4 regions of the Citricoccus sp. NR2 genome follow, and region 4 is predicted to be linked to each of the others. Evidence: riboswitches for the same ligand, from Rfam matches in the RefSeq annotation. Region 4 holds a riboswitch; each other region holds the start of a gene.
The links. A riboswitch is a leader RNA that binds a small molecule or an ion and turns the genes downstream of it on or off. The one in region 4 is predicted to bind thiamine pyrophosphate.
Positions count from the first base shown of each region.

Region 1: it holds a riboswitch for thiamine pyrophosphate, as region 4 does, so the genes downstream of both, O1A05_RS01765 (YkoF family thiamine/hydroxymethylpyrimidine-binding protein) here and O1A05_RS05960 (thiamine ABC transporter substrate-binding protein) in region 4, are expected to answer to the same signal.
Region 2: it holds a riboswitch for thiamine pyrophosphate, as region 4 does, so the genes downstream of both, O1A05_RS04300 (NtaA/DmoA family FMN-dependent monooxygenase) here and O1A05_RS05960 (thiamine ABC transporter substrate-binding protein) in region 4, are expected to answer to the same signal.
Region 3: it holds a riboswitch for thiamine pyrophosphate, as region 4 does, so the genes downstream of both, O1A05_RS02460 (MFS transporter) here and O1A05_RS05960 (thiamine ABC transporter substrate-binding protein) in region 4, are expected to answer to the same signal.

Region 1 is NZ_CP115154.1:376,792-380,533, reverse strand. It holds gene O1A05_RS01775 (ATP-binding protein) at 1-318, opposite strand, end outside; gene dld (D-lactate dehydrogenase) at 414-2,126, opposite strand; TPP riboswitch at 2,257-2,367, shown strand; gene O1A05_RS01765 (YkoF family thiamine/hydroxymethylpyrimidine-binding protein) at 2,400-3,071, shown strand; gene O1A05_RS01760 (ECF transporter S component) at 3,068-3,703, shown strand; gene O1A05_RS01755 (ABC transporter ATP-binding protein) at 3,700-3,742, shown strand, end outside.
Region 2 is NZ_CP115154.1:928,185-931,926, reverse strand. It holds gene O1A05_RS04305 (DedA family protein) at 1-375, opposite strand, end outside; gene O1A05_RS04300 (NtaA/DmoA family FMN-dependent monooxygenase) at 444-1,742, opposite strand; TPP riboswitch at 1,735-1,842, opposite strand; gene O1A05_RS04295 (winged helix-turn-helix transcriptional regulator) at 1,882-2,292, opposite strand; gene O1A05_RS04290 (SDR family oxidoreductase) at 2,406-3,254, shown strand; gene O1A05_RS04285 (CCA tRNA nucleotidyltransferase) at 3,727-3,742, opposite strand, start outside.
Region 3 is NZ_CP115154.1:524,643-528,384, forward strand. It holds gene O1A05_RS02455 (DUF3817 domain-containing protein) at 148-624, shown strand; gene O1A05_RS02460 (MFS transporter) at 567-2,012, opposite strand; TPP riboswitch at 2,003-2,095, opposite strand; gene O1A05_RS02465 (acetate/propionate family kinase) at 2,183-3,337, shown strand; gene O1A05_RS02470 (DUF445 domain-containing protein) at 3,466-3,742, shown strand, end outside.
Region 4 is NZ_CP115154.1:1,276,376-1,280,117, reverse strand. It holds gene O1A05_RS05975 (hydrogenase subunit MbhD domain-containing protein) at 1-363, opposite strand, end outside; gene O1A05_RS05970 (cation:proton antiporter) at 360-638, opposite strand; gene O1A05_RS05965 (hypothetical protein) at 635-907, opposite strand; TPP riboswitch at 1,028-1,138, shown strand; gene O1A05_RS05960 (thiamine ABC transporter substrate-binding protein) at 1,203-2,303, shown strand; gene O1A05_RS05955 (ABC transporter permease) at 2,399-3,742, shown strand, end outside.

The DNA of each region.
Region 1 (3,742 bases), 900 kb from region 4:
GATGAAGCGACCGGGTCGACGATCAAGATCGACGGCCGCTTTGATCGCGATGAGCAGGTCCGGGACGCGTTGAATCTCGTCTATGGCCAGAATGCCTTCGGGGAACTGTCGAGCGAATCCATCCGGATCTTCGGTGGCAGCCTGGCGATCGGTGACATCGTCTAGGTTCACGATGCGTGAGCGGCGGTCACGCAACAGCTCATGCATGAGGGTGCTCTTGCCGACTTGTCGTGCTCCGCTGATGACGGTGATGGGGGTGTCAGCCAGAGTTTCTTCGGCTAAAGCGGTGACGTTGCGGTGGATCAAGGGCGTTGTCATGTCTTAACTATACCGCCTCGTTGCCGATTTCACCGGGGTTCGTTGCCGATTTCCCCGGCTCTCGTCGTCAATTTCACCAGGGTTCGTTGCCGATTTCACCGGCTCCAGTCGCGGTGCGGGGACGTGCCGCCGATGCCCGGATTGAACATGTTGGTCGGATCCAGTTCCCGGAAGTGCGCTTCCAGATCGTCCGGCAGTTCGTAGAGCCGACCGTAGTTGTGCTCGGCCGGAATCGCAGCGCCGCGTTCTTCCAGTAGCGCCATCATCCTCTTCTTCAGTGCCACCGGGTCCACGCCCTTCTTTGCCACATGATCCTGATGCAACACATGGCAGAAGAAGTGCCCATAGTAGGAACTCACCGACAGCTGATCGGCGATCTCCTCGGGCAGTACCTCCAGCCAGTCGTCGTCATCACGGCGCAGAGCGACGTCGAAGGTGATCATCTCGGAGGATTCCTTGCGGTGCAGGTTGAAGTAGCGCGTCATGGCGCTGGCCGCACCGAAGCGCAGCAGCATCGCGCTCTGTGCCTCGTCGCTCGTGCAGGTGAAGTAGCCGCCGTGGTTCTCGGCGTCGTCGAAGAATTCGGTCAACAGGCGAGTCATGGCCTCCTCGTCCTGACCGCTGACCACCATCACCAGGTGATGCTCGAACCGGTCACGGTACTCGAGCATGCGCTTCGGCAGCTGCTGCGGCAGTAGGGCGAAGGTTTTCTGAGCGATGGTGTCGGCGACCGTCGGCCCGAAGAAGGGGACCTTCGCGAAGACACCGTTGGCCCAGCTTTTCAGCGCGAACAGCCGACGCACCTGCTGGCTGCCGGCGTACTTCAGGCCCATGAACGTGTCTTTGCCGTACTTCGCCGCCAGATCGAACGCCTCACGGCCCATGTACTCTCCGGAAATCGGCAGCTGATCCTCCGAGCTGAGGATCGTTCGCCGCAGTCGCTCGAGCTCGGCGGGGCTGTCGGTGCCGATGTAGTAGGTGGTGGTGCGCTCGTCCTGCGGGAAGGTGCGGGTGCGCACGGCGAAGGTCATGATTTTGCCCGCACTGCCGGATGCCTCATGGAGGAAGGTCGGGTCGGCGTTGAACCGTGCCGGGCTCGGCACGATCTGCCGCACATGCTCCGCGTAGTCGGTAGCCCGGGTGTCCTCCGGAGGGGCGGTCACATCGTCGGGGTTCCAGCGTCCCTGCTGTAGCGCGTCCAGAATCTGCTCCGGGTCCTCGCCAAGATCGATGCCTAAGTGGTTGGTGAGTTCGAGCTCGCCCTGCTCGTTTACCCGCGCGAAGACGGCGTGCTCCGTGAACGCCGGTCCTTTGCGCACCTGGCTGCCGCCGGAGTTGTTGGCGATGCCGCCGATCACCGAGGCGCCGATAGAGGTAGACCCGATCACCGAGTGCGGTTCGCGGCTTAGAGGTGCCAGTTTCTGCTCCAGCTCGAACAGGGTCGCCCCGGCCAGGCTGACCGCCTCGCGCGCGTCGTTAATGAGGTGGATCTGCGGGATGCGCAGGGTGGAGATGATCACGATCTCCCGGTCATAGTCTTGAGCGCCGGGGCCGGACCCGCCGGTCAGCCCGGTGTTCGCCGCCTGGGGGATCACAATCAAGTCATGGTCAACGCAGACCTGCAGTGCCCGCCAGATCTCGACCAGGTTGCCCGGACGCAGCACGGCGAGCACCTGCCCTGACCCGAAACGGTTTCCCTTCACATACGGGGCGGTGGCCCGCGTCGAGGTGAGCACGTGGGAGGTGCCCAGGATCCGGGTGAAGGCGTCCACGGCGGTGGTAGCCGGTTCGGGGTGGGTCTGGCGCATGGTGCTCCTTGGTCGCGGGGTGTCCGTCTCACCGATTGTGCCCCGTCGACTCCGCGATGTCGATGACGATTCCCGGTGTCTCTAGCATCGGGGCTGGTCAACCGCGTCGTGCAGGCACTAGGGTGGAGGATCGTAGACCCCGGGGTGCACCGATACTGGTGCTGAGAGTGCGGAGATGCCGCAGACCCGAATCCACCTGATCCAGTTCGTACTGGCGTAGGGAGTGGTCCGATAGCTCTGTGAAGAGTTCCGGTGGTCGGAAAGGCGGCCACCGTGACTGGCCAGACCCTCACCCCCGAGCAGATCGGGATCGGGATGCGCATCAGCATCCACCCCCACACCGACGCCTTCGTCGACGTGATCCTCGCTGCCCTCGAGGAAACCACGACGACGGCGCAGCAGCGGGGAATCCTCCAGAACCTGGTGATCGAGACCGGTGAGGTCTCCACCTATGTGGGAGTGCGCTCCGGAGAGGCCGGCCAGCAGCTCGCCGAGTACGCCACCACCCTGATCGCTGCCGCCTCCCGTGCCTCAAACCGGGCGCATCTCACCAGCCACCTGCTGCTCTCTCGGGGCTGCCCGGGGGAGGCCGCTTGTGAGCTGGTGCCCGGGGAGGTGCCGGCGGAGACGCACGTCGACCTGGAACTCACCGGACTACCCGCCGTCGCAGCCTGGTCGTTGTACCCGCTGGCCGACGACGGTCTGCCGCACATGGAGCCCATCATGGCTGCGATCGACGCGGCAAAATCCAGCGGCATCGACGTCGTGAGCGAACACTACGCCACCGTGCTGCGCGGGGACCTGGCCGAGGTGCTGGCGCTGGTGGTCAACGCCTGGGGGCGGGTGGGTGAGCAGGTGCCGCATGTGGTCAGCCACGTGAGCATCTCGCTGGACTCGCCCAGCGCCGCCGCTGAACCGGCTCAAGCTGAGGCAGGTGCGCGATGAGTCAGACACAGCAGCGGTACCTCTCGGCCGGTTCCGGCGTCGTCGTGAAGAACCCCTATGACAGTCCCTGGCGCTGGCAGCTCAAGGACCTGGTGATGCTGGTGGTGCTGGGCGTGGTCTTCGGCTTCATTTACTGGGCGCTGGTTCAGGCCTGGAACGGTTTGGCGGTCCTGATGGGCCCGGCCGGTGACCTGGCCCAGCACGTGCTGCAGGGCGGCTGGTTGTTGGTGGCGCCGCTAGCGGTGGCGATCACCCGGAAAGCCGGGTCGGGAGTGCTGGCGGAGATTCTGGCCGCAACCGTTGAGTTCGTTTTTCTTGGTTCCCCGGTCGGTCCGGTGCTGCTGGTGTCCGCACTGTTGCAGGGTCTGGGCTCCGAGCTGCCCTTCGCCCTGGGCCGCTACAGGCGCTTCGGGATCAGCCGCTACGCCGTGAGCGGGTTCTGCGGCGCGTTCTTCGTGTTCTGGTTCTCCACGTTGCGCTTCGGTTGGTGGGGCCAGGAAATTTTCGGGATCCGCCTGGGCATTCACAGCCTGTCCGGGATCATCCTGGGTGGGCTCCTCGCCTGGGTGCTAGTTCGCGCGGTGAAGGCCACCGGGGTGGTGGACAACTACGCGATCGGCCGGGCGCGATGACCTCGCTGGAACCGGTGAACTCGGTGGAGCCGATGGGCT
Region 2 (3,742 bases), 350 kb from region 4:
GGCCCGGGAGACCGCCTCGAACCCCACGAATCCGATGGTGGAGTAGATGGTCGCCCACGCCGCGCCGCCGACCACCAGTGCGGGTAGGTATCGCCAGGCCGACATCCGAGTGGCGCCCGCGCTGAGGTTTGCCAGGGTCTGGAACCCGATCGTCAGGAAACTCACCGCCACCACCGGGGCGCCCCAGCGATTAATCCGGGCTTCGGCCGTGAGGTACGACGGCGAAGCGAGCAACTTCTCGGCGCGCTCAAACCGCGCGGCACCGCGGCGCACCAGCCGGCCCACCACGTAGGTCGCCCCGGCCCGGGCGAAAACAATGCAGAACAGCGCCAGCCATACCCAGACCAGCGGCATGTTCCAATTCAAGGGGTTCACCTCTCCAGGGTATCCGGCGACAGGCCTATGTGCCGAAATGAGCCGAGCCTGCCCTCACTCGGCCCGCCTCACTCCCGACTCCACCGCTCACGCAACGTGGTCTCCCGGTATTCGCGCCGGAACCGACCCCGGCGCTGCAGTTCCGGCACCAGCTGCTCCACCACGTCCTCCAGCGACCCCGGCAGGGTGGGCGGCATCAGGTTGAACCCATCCGCCGCCCCGGAATCCACCCAGTTCAGCATCGTCTCAGCCACCTGTTCCGGGGTGCCTATCAGCGTGGCGTGCCCACCCCCGGCCGCCAGCAACCCCAACAACTCGCGCACCGTGGGCTGCCGGGTCTCGATCATCCGCAGCACCGTGGCATAGCGGCCCACCGGCCCCGTGAATTCCTCCACGGGCGGCAGCTCCGGCACGGGCGCATCCAGCTCCCAGTCGGAGGCATCCTGACCCACAAAGAACGACAGCTGACGCAACGATTCCGCCACCGGCAGCAGCGCATCCAGTTCGGCCCGCCGCGCCCTGGCCTCCCGTTCGGTGGAGGCTACCTCGGTCACCAGGCCCGGCATCACGACGACGTCGTCCGGGTTCCGGCCTGCCGCGGCCACACGACGTCGCAGATCCGCCCGATACCGTCGGCCCGCCTGCGCATCCCACGCCACCGCGTAGATCCCCTCCGAGTAGCGTGCCGCCAGCGCGCGCCCCGGCTCCGAGGCCCCGGCCTGCAGCACCACCGGCCGCCCCTGCGGTGAACGCGGCACCGTCAGCGGCCCGGCCACCTCGAAGTAGCGTCCCCGGTGGTCCACCGGGTGAATTCGCGCGGCATCCAGGTAGGCTCCGTCCCGGTCCGCCCGCACCGCGCCGTCCTCCCAGGAGTCCCACAATCCCTGCATGGCCACGATAAACTCCTCGGCCCGGGCGTACCGCTGTTCGCGCCCCGGCAGGCGGTCCATCCCGTGATTCCGGGCTTCGGCGTCCGTCATCGACGTCACCACATTCACCCCCGCGCGCCCACCCGAGAGGTGGTCGAGGCTAGCGAGCATCCGCGCTGCCGGGAACGGCGTCCAGAAGGTGGAGGAGATCGTTGCCACCAGCCCGATCCGCTCCGTCGCCCGGGCCACCGCCGCCAGCGTGGTCAGCGGATCGAAGTACCGCACCGGCGCACTGCCCGGCCCCAGCGCCTGCCCGTCGGCCAGAAAGAACGCGTCGAGGCAGCCGCGCTCGGCCAGCTGGGCCAGTTGCTCCCAATACTCGATGGCCCCGATCCGCTCGACAGCAGAATCGGGAGCACGCCAGGCCGCCGCATGATGCCCGCATGCGGTAGCAAACAGGTTGAGGTGGATCTCGGAACGGGTGTGGACATGCGTCATTAATCGACAATCCCTTCGCCAGCATGATCTGGATCAGGTTCAACGGGTCTGTTCTCAGCCGCCGATTCGTTACGAACCAGGGGCACCCCGTGTCACGTTGTATAGGTGTTGACGACTTTACGTCAGCTCCGCCGCCGCGTCACCTCTGCGGGGCAGTAGCGTCATACTCCTGCTGCGCGGCGATCACCTGGGGCAATTCGGCCTCGACGACGGCGGTGAGCTCCGCCAGCGGCACCGCAACTTTCACGCCCAGCGGCGTCAGACCGTAGTCCACGTTCGGGGGAATGGTGCTGTGCACGGTGCGGACCACCATCCCGTCGCGTTCCAACTGACCGAGGGTCTGAGAGAGCATTCGTTCGCTGACACCATCGATCCGGCGCCGAATCTCCCCGAACCGCATGGGTTCGCCGCTGAGCTTCAGCGCCACCATGATCAGCGATCCCCAGCGACCGGTGAGGTGCTGCAAGGCGGTGCGGGAAGTGCAGGCACTCGAGAAGACATCGGGCGCGAAGTCTTCCGCTTCTGCTTCGGCATCTGGATCGAACGTCATGCCTTCCAGTATACGCTTATGGTTAGTGCTGACTTTTCAGTTGCACTTACTTTAGGTAAGCGCTACAGTGATTCCATCGCCGCCAACAGGCACCGACCGAAAGAAGGAACATCATGCGCATTGCCGTCACCGGAGCCACCGGCCACCTGGGTGGTCTCATCATCGAATCACTGCTGCAGCGCGGTGTGGCCGCGAGCGACCTGGTCGCCGTCGTCCGCTCTGCTGAGAAAGCGCAGCCCCTCTCTGATCAGGGGATTGCTCTTGGCGTAGCTTCCTACGAAGACGAAGCAGCCCTCACCGCCGCCCTGTCCGGCGTGGATCGCCTCGTCTTGGTGTCAGGCAGCGAGGTGGGTCAGCGCGTAGCTCAGCACACCAACATCATCAACGCTGCGAAGGCTGCTCACGTTTCCTTCATTGCCTACACGAGCCTGCTCAACCTGGACACCTCGGAGCTCGGCCTGGCGCCGGAGCACGCCGCCACCGAACAGCTGCTGGCCGACAGCGGCATCGACCACACGCGGCTGCGCAACGGCTGGTACTGGGAGAACTACGCCTCCGCTCTGGCTTCGGGCGAGGCTACCGGTAAGTTCTTCGGCGCCGCCGGCTCGGCGAAGGTGTCCGGGGCCGCGCGCCGCGACTATGCCGAGGCGGCTGCCGTCGTCGTCACCGGTGAAAATCACGCCGGCAAGGTCTACGAGCTGGCCGGTGCGCCCGCGCTCACCTACCCGGAAATCGCCGCTGCTGTGGGCGACGTTCTGGGCAAGGAAGTGACCTACGAAAACCAGACCGTCGCCGAGTACCAGGCCACCCTGGAAGGCTTCGGCCTGCCGTCCGAGGTCGCTGCCATGTTTGCGAGCATGGACCCGATCATCGAGCAGGGGGCGCTGTACTCCGAGAGCACGGATCTGCAGGACCTCATCGGTCGGCCCTCGACCTCTGCCGCCGAGGCGCTAAAGGCCTGAAGAACTGAGGCTTTGACCAGCTGAAGCCCTGATCTCGAGGGGCCGGCGTTGCGGTTATCCACAGATGACCGCAGCGCTGGCCCCTTTCTCTTTCTCCTCGGCCATGCTTGAACGCATGCCGTTGCCGCCCGAACCGCCGTCCGCCCTCGCATCGGCGCTGCATCATGCCCGGACGACTGGTACCCCGCGGCCACCTGGGAAAAACAGCGCATCGCCGCGGTGTCCTTTTCGTTGAGTCGCAACAAGCCCGTGATTCCGGCTCCCACTTCGCTTCTGGCCCGGGCTTCGTCAGTAGGGCGAGCCCACAACGAATTCCCGATAGGTCGCGTCGATTTCTGGTGGCCAGAGGCAAGGATCGCGGGTGAGTGCGATGGACATGGTCGGACCTCAACGATCCAGCGAAATTTGCTCGGATTCTCGCTCACCATGGAGTGCCGCGGGCCACAAGACCACCTCAACAAGCCGGGACAGGTCAGTCATCCGAGTCG
Region 3 (3,742 bases), 750 kb from region 4:
CCGGATGAGTCGGGGCCAGTACAGCCGGGTTCTGGCTCTGCGCGAACAGGGGCGGGATCGATGCGAGCGCGCAAACCCCGGAACCGTAGACTTGCCGGGACGTCACAGCACCGCCGCTATACCGTCGCCGCACCGATGAGGAGTCCCGTGTTTCGCACGCCGCACACCCTGTTCCGCACCCTAGCCATCGCCGAGGCGGGCTCCTGGACCTTGCTGATCGCGGGGCTGATTCTGCGCGCGAGCCTGGGATGGGACCTCGCGGTCACCCTCGGCGGCGGCATTCACGGTTTCGTGTTCCTCTCCTATGCGACCACCGCGGTACTGGTTTCCAAAAACCTGCGCTGGAGCCCGAAGGTATCCGTGCTGGCGATCGGCAGCGCCGTCGTCCCCTACGCCACAGTGCCCATGGAACGGTGGCTGACCCGACGCGGACTGCTCGACGGCGCGTGGCGGCGCACCGCCACCGAGGATCCGCGCGACCGCACGTGGCATGACCGATTGATGCGAGTCGTGCTCACCCACCCGGTGCTCAGCGGTGTGGTGGCCCTGGCCGCGGTGGTGGTGGTCTACGTGGTGTTGCTGATGCTGGGCTCACCCCTGGACGCCATCCGCGGCGAAGGCTGAGCAGCCGGTCCAGCCAGTCCAGCACTGCGATAGGCGACGGCATCGAGATCATCGTCCAGCTCGCCCGGTCCCAGCCGCGGCCCGAGTGCGGCACCGATCATCAGCAACACCCCGCCCAGACTCAACAGCGCCATCACCGATCCGTGGCGGCCCAGCAGCGGCTCCAGCCACGGCAGGTAAAACGGGTACAGCGCCGGCAGCACCAACGAGAGACTGTAGCCGGCACCGTACCCGGTGGAGCGCACCGCAGTGGGGAACCGCTCGGACAGATACGCAGCCACCGGCCCATACGCCGACACGGTGACTACCTGCAGCACGGCCGCCCCGGCCGCCGCCATTTCCCACGATGCAGCGTGCACGGTGAGCCACCACAGTCCCGGCCCGACCACGGCTGCCACCGCGCCCCAGCACAGGAACAGGGTGCGCCGACCCACCCCGGTGGAGAGGTGCCCGGCCACCGCCATCACGATCGCCTGCGCCACCGAGGCCAGCCCCATCACCACGGGCACCGCCGTCGGGTTCAGCCCCGAATCGGTAGACAATCGCTCCGTGAGCAACAGCACCGTGGTGTCGGTGAGCAGCCAGAGCCCGGTCATCATCACGAACACCTGCCAAAAAGCACCCGCCCACCGGCCCATTAGCAGCGCCCGCATCCCGGTTCTCCCGGTGTTCGGCGCCGTGCCCTGGTTCCCCGTCTCCGTAGCGCGCACCTGATGAGCGTGGCGGTGGAACACCGGGGCATCCACCACATGACGGCGGTAGTAAATCAGCATCCCGATGGACAGTCCGGCACCGATGCCGAACAGCAGCCGCCACCCCCACGCTGCGTACTGGTCCGGGCCGAGCACCGCGAGCAGCCCCGCCACCGAAAACGCAATCGTGGCCTGCGCCCAGGGCGCCATCGACAGAATCAGGCCGCTCATTAGTCCGCGACGCCGCCCCGACGACCACTCCATGGCCAGCGGAATCGCGGCAGAATATTCACCCGCCACAAAAATGCCGCCGATAAACCGCAGCGCCAGAATCAGCGCCACCGTGCCCGGGCCGAGTAGCTCGTGGGTGGGCATCACCGCGATGGCGAGCGCGCAGGCTGCGGTACCGGCGATGGCGATCCGGGTGGTGCGGGTGCGGCCGAGCCGGTCGGAAATCCGACCGAAAATGATCCCGCCGAGGGGCCGGCCCAGCAGCATGGCCACCATAATCAGCGCGCCGGTGGAGGCTGCGGCCCCGGGGCCGGCGAGCACCAGCATGGCCGGGGCCAGCGCCGTCACGGGGAGAAAGACGTGGATATTGTCGATCCCATTACCCACCACCCCCGCGCGCAGGGCCGGGTGCGATAGCCCCGGGTCAGAAACCGGGGCAGAAACGGGGTCAGAAACGGAAGTCATGCGGACATCCCTTCGCTAGTTCGAGCTAGATCAGGTTCCACGGGTGTGATCTCAGCGCCCTTCGCGCACCCCGTGTCCGCGGCCCAGTGTAGCGCAGCGCTTCCCGCCCTACACTGGTGCCAGACACCCACCCGGCCCGGCCGGTCCGCCCGACCCCCTCAAGGAGCGCCATGCTGATTCTCGTCATCAATTCCGGTTCGTCGTCGTTGAAATACCAGCTGCGTGAGCTCACCGACGACGGCGTCGATACGGCAGAACCGGTGGTGGGGAAGGGACTCATCGAACGCATCGGCCAGCCCGGATCCGCTATCACCGACCACGCCCAGGCCCTCGAGCACGTCGCCGCCGAACTGGAGGACGTGCTGGACGGACGCAGCATCGACGCCGCGGGCCACCGGGTGGTGCACGGCGGCGAACGCTTCTCGGCCCCGGCCCTGGTGACGCCCGAAGTGATTCGCGCTATCGACCGGCTGGCCCCGTTGGCCCCACTGCACAACCCTCCGGCGGCGCAGGGGCTGCGCGCCCTGAGCGCCCAGTGGCCGGACCTGCCGCAGGTGGTGGTGTTCGATACCTCGTTCCACCAGACCATGCCGAGGCAGGCCTGGCAGTACGCCGTGCCCACCACGTGGTACACCGACTACGGGATCCGCCGCTACGGGTTCCACGGCACCAGCCACGACCTGGTGACCGGGCTGACCGCCGAGCACCTGAACATTCCCCGCGAGGAGTTCCGCGGGATCATCCTGCACCTGGGCAACGGTGCCTCGGCGACGGCGATCCGCGACGGGCGCTCCGTGGACACCTCCATGGGATACACGCCGCTGGCCGGGCTGGTGATGGGCACCCGATCGGGTGACCTGGACCCCTCGATCGTCGCGCACCTGTGCAGCGCGCACGGCTACACGGTGGAGGAGATCGATCGGGTGCTGAACCAGGAATCCGGGCTGCTGGGCATGACCGGGCACACGGATATGCGGCAGGTGCTGGAGGCAGCGGAGTCCGGCGACCGGGAGGCCGAGGCCGGGTTGCAGGTGGCGTCTTATCGGCTGGCGAAGTACATCGGTGGTTACCATGTGGCGGTCGACGGCGCGCAGGCGATCGTGTTTACCGCCGGCATTGGGGAGAACGCCGCACCGTTCCGCGCCCGGGTGCTGGATCGTCTCGGCGCCCTGGGCGTGGAGTACAGTGCGGAGGCGAATACGCAGCGCTCGGATGCGGTGCGTACCATTTCCACGCCAGAGTCCCGGATCCCCGTCGTCGTCGCGCCCACCGATGAGGAGCAAGCCATTGCCGCCGCCACCGTGGAGCTCGCTCTGCGCCGGTAAAAGTGAGGTAAAAGTGAGGTAAAAGTGCCCTGCATCACAACATAGGGCGGAATGTCTGCATCACCGAGCCTCCGCCCGGACCCGGGGCGTACCCGCGCCCACACCCGCCCGGCCACTATCCTGGACGCATGACCCTCACCCCCGCGTCGCCCGCCACGGGTTCTCCCGCGCCTGCCCTTGCCTCCGGCGCCGCCGTCACCGATGAGCAGCGCGCCGCCGCCCTGAAGCGGATGAAACTCGTCGCCACCTCGGTCCTCGTCGTCCTCGCCGTGATTTTCGTGATCGCCTTCATCTACGAGGACCGTTACCCGTGGCTGGGGTACGTGCGCGCGGGCGCGGAGGGCGGCATGGTGGGCGCCCTGGCCGACTGGTTCGCCGTCACCGCTCTGTTCCGCCACCCGATGG
Region 4 (3,742 bases):
TGTTGTCTCAGACACCGGCACAATGCGCGCCAGCGCAACCCCGAGCCCGGTTCCCAGGCCTGTCCCGAGTGTCAGGCCGAGCAGACCCCGCCCGCTTACCCAGCGTCGCCCAGGGGTCTCGGGCAGCAGGGTGGCCACCCAGCCGAAGAGTGCCCCCGTCACTCCTGTGCCGATTACCGCCTCCGCCAGGGCCACATCGGGGACCCCGATCATCGCCCAGTAGCCGCTCAGCAGCACGCCGAAGACCAGAAACAGCACCACGGCGGTCATCCGTCGCGGAGCGTAGAGGGCGAGCACGGCCGCGACGAGCACGACGGCGGCCAGCACCACGTGCACGGCGTTCACGTCACTGGGCGGAATCACGCGTCGTCGTCCCGTGAGAGCAGAGTGGCTGCCGTGGCGGCGGTTGCCAACGCGAGCAGCCAGACAAGCAAGACCTTCAGCACCGCCGCCACCGTATCCATTTGGACCATCACGGCCAGGGCCGCGAACCCCAACCCCAGGGAGTCGGCCTTGGTGAGCGCGTGCAGGCGGGATCTCAGGTCGGGGAAGCGGAGCAGACCCACGGTTCCTGCAGTGAAAAACACGGCCGCGCCCAGAGCAGCCAGCACGGTCACCGCATCGGCAAGCACACTCATGAAGCGGACCGTCTCTGCGTTTCGGCGGCCAGGCGCACCACAACGATCACGGCGGCTAGGGCTACCAGGCCCAGAGCGATGTCGCGCAGCGCCGGCTGGTCTGTCAGCACCGATCCGATCAGCATGATCCCTGCCCCGGTCGTGCCGGCGAAGAGCACACCTGTGAGGCGATCGCGCCCGGTGGGTCCGCGGACCACACGCACCAGACTGATCAGCACGTTGACCGTGAGCAGAATGAGGAGCCCGGTGAGGGTCATCTCGACAATCATGGCTCTCCTGTGAAGACGCATGTGGCCACGGCACCTGGTGGTTTTCGCAGTTCCATCGATTTTCCAGCCTACGTGAGATCGCCGATGCCTGACCACGCGTCGAGGGCGCTATGCTGGATGGACATTCGACAGGGGAGCACCCACGCTGGTGCTGAGAGTGCGCGACGCAAGCGCAGACCCTCGAACCTGCTTCCGGTTAGCACCGGCGAAGGAAGTCGAGAATTCTCTCCCCGCACGGATTCTGCCGCACGCGGTGGGCTCCGTGCGGCCCCTCCACTTCACCGACGGAGGATCCATGCTCAACCCAACCCGTTCGCGCCGCACGCGCACCACCCTCACCCTCTCCGGCCTTGCCGTCGTCAGTACTCTGGCGCTGGCCGGATGCTCGCTGACCGGAGGATCTGGTGACTCCAACGGCTCCGATGAGGCTGGGGGATCCGGCGGCACCGTGACCATCATGACCCACGACTCGTTCGCGATCTCCGAAGAGCAGATCGCCGAGTTCGAAGAGCAGACCGGCTACGAGCTAGTCACTACCGCGCCCGGGGACTCCGGCGCCCTGGTGAACCAGCTGATCCTGCAGAAGGACTCCCCCACCGTGGACGGGGTGTACGGCATCGAGGACTACTCCACCGCCCCGTTAGTGGACGAGGGGGTCATGGCTGAATACTCCTCCGAGGCGCTGCCCGATTCCGCACAGGAGCTGCTGGCCGACGGCGACGCGGCTGGCTACTTCACCCCGATCGATCAGGGCCAGGTGTGCATCAACGTGGACGACGCCTGGTTCGAGGACGATGCCCGCAACACCAACGAGCTGGCCGCCCCCACCTCGCTGGAGCAGTTGCGTGATCCGGAGTACGCCGAGTTGCTCACCGTGATCGACCCGAACACCTCCTCCCCCGGGCTCGCATTCCTTGCGGCCACCGCCACCGCCTACCCCGACGGCGAATGGGAGAACTACTGGAGTGACCTGCTCGACGGCGGTGCGACCGTGGCCTCCGGCTGGTCGGACGCCTACTACGTGGAGTTCTCCGGATCCAGCGGCGAGGGCCCCTCCCCGCTGGTGCTGAGCTACTCGTCGTCGCCCGCTTATGAGCCCACCACCAGCATCATCGAGGACTCCTGCTCCCCGCAGGTCGAATACGCCGGGGTCGTCGAGGGCGCGCAGAATCCGGAAGGCGCCCAGGCGTTCATCGACTTCCTGCTCGCCGAGGACTTCCAGGCCTCGCTGCCGGAGGCGATGTACATGTACCCGGTGGACGACAGTATTGAACTTCCCACCGAGTGGACCGAGAACGCCCAGCTCGCCGAGGACCCGATCCGGCCGGACACCGCCGAGGTGGCCGAGCAGCGCGCTGACTGGCTGTCCACCTGGACCGAGCTCTACGAGTCCTGACCCTGCACCGCATCGGCCGGCCCCTCGCATGGACGCTGGCGGGAACACTCCCGCTGGCGTTCCTTGCCGTGTTCTTCGTATGGCCCGTCGGAGCCATGCTGACCCGCGGGTTCCTCGGCGAGCACGGGGTCGACCTCACCGGGTTCGCCGAAGTGCTGGGCAGTGCGCGCAGCTGGCGGATCATCGGGCACACCCTGTTCATGGCGGTTGCTGGCACGGCGGGGGCGGTGCTGCTGGGCATCCCCGGCGCCTACATCCTCTACCGGTGCCGGTTCCCCGGTCAGTCGGTGCTGCGCGGAATCTCCACCATCCCGTTCGTACTGCCCACCGTGGTGGTGGGGGTGGCCTTCCGTGCCCTGTTCGGCCCCGGCGGGCCGCTGCAGTTCCTGGGTCTGGACCAGACGACAGCGGCGGTCGTTCTCGCGATGGTGTTCTTCAACTTCTCGGTGGTGGTGCGCCAGGTGGGCGCGCTGTGGCAGGTGCTGGATCCGCGCACCGTGGATGCCGCGCGCACCCTGGGCGCCTCCCCGCTGCGCGCGTTCACCACCGTCACCCTGCCCGCGCTCGGACCCGCCATCGCCTCCTCCGCGGGGTTGGTGTTCCTGTTCTGTTCCACCGCCTACGGCATCGTCCGCTCGCTGGGCGCGCCGGGTGTGGGCACCGTGGAAACCGAGATCCACCGGCAGACCCACGTGTTCCTGGATCTGCGCACCGCCGCGGTGTTCTCGGTGCTGCAGTTCGTGTTCGTGCTCGCCTCGGTGGGGCTCACCCAAGTAGTACTGAAGCGCACCACCACCGGGCTGCGGCTGCAACAGTCCCACACCCACCGGCCCACCCGCGCCGACGTCGTGCCCCTGGGCCTCACCCTGGCCACCGTGGTGCTGCTGGTCGCCGGGCCCCTGGTGTCCCTGGTGGTGCGCTCGTTCCGTACTGCTGGCGAGTGGAGCGTGACTAATTACCTGCTGCTGGCCACCAGCTCCGGGACCGGGTACGCCGGCGGTGCCACGGTGCTCGAGGCACTGGAGCATTCCGTGCGGATCGCCGTCGACGCCACGTTGATCACCCTGGTGATGGCGGTGCCGCTGGCGTTTCTGCTCACCCGCCCGGTGCGCACCGTGTGGGGGCGGCGGCTGCAGCGCGGCATGGATGCGCTGATCATGCTGCCGATCGGGGTGTCCGCGGTGACCATCGGCTTCGGCTTCGTGGTCTCCGTGCAGCTGGCCGCCCCGCAGCTGGCCTACTCCGGCGCCCTGGTGCCGCTGGCCCAGTCGGTGGTGGCGCTGCCGATGGTGGTGCGCACCCTGGTGCCCGTGTTAGGTGCGATCAGTCCCCGGCTGCGCGAGGCCGCGGCCACCCTGGGCGCCTCCCCGCTGCGGGTGCTCGCTACCGTAGACGGGCCGTTCCTGCTGCGCGGTCTCGGCCTGGCCACCGGTTTCGCC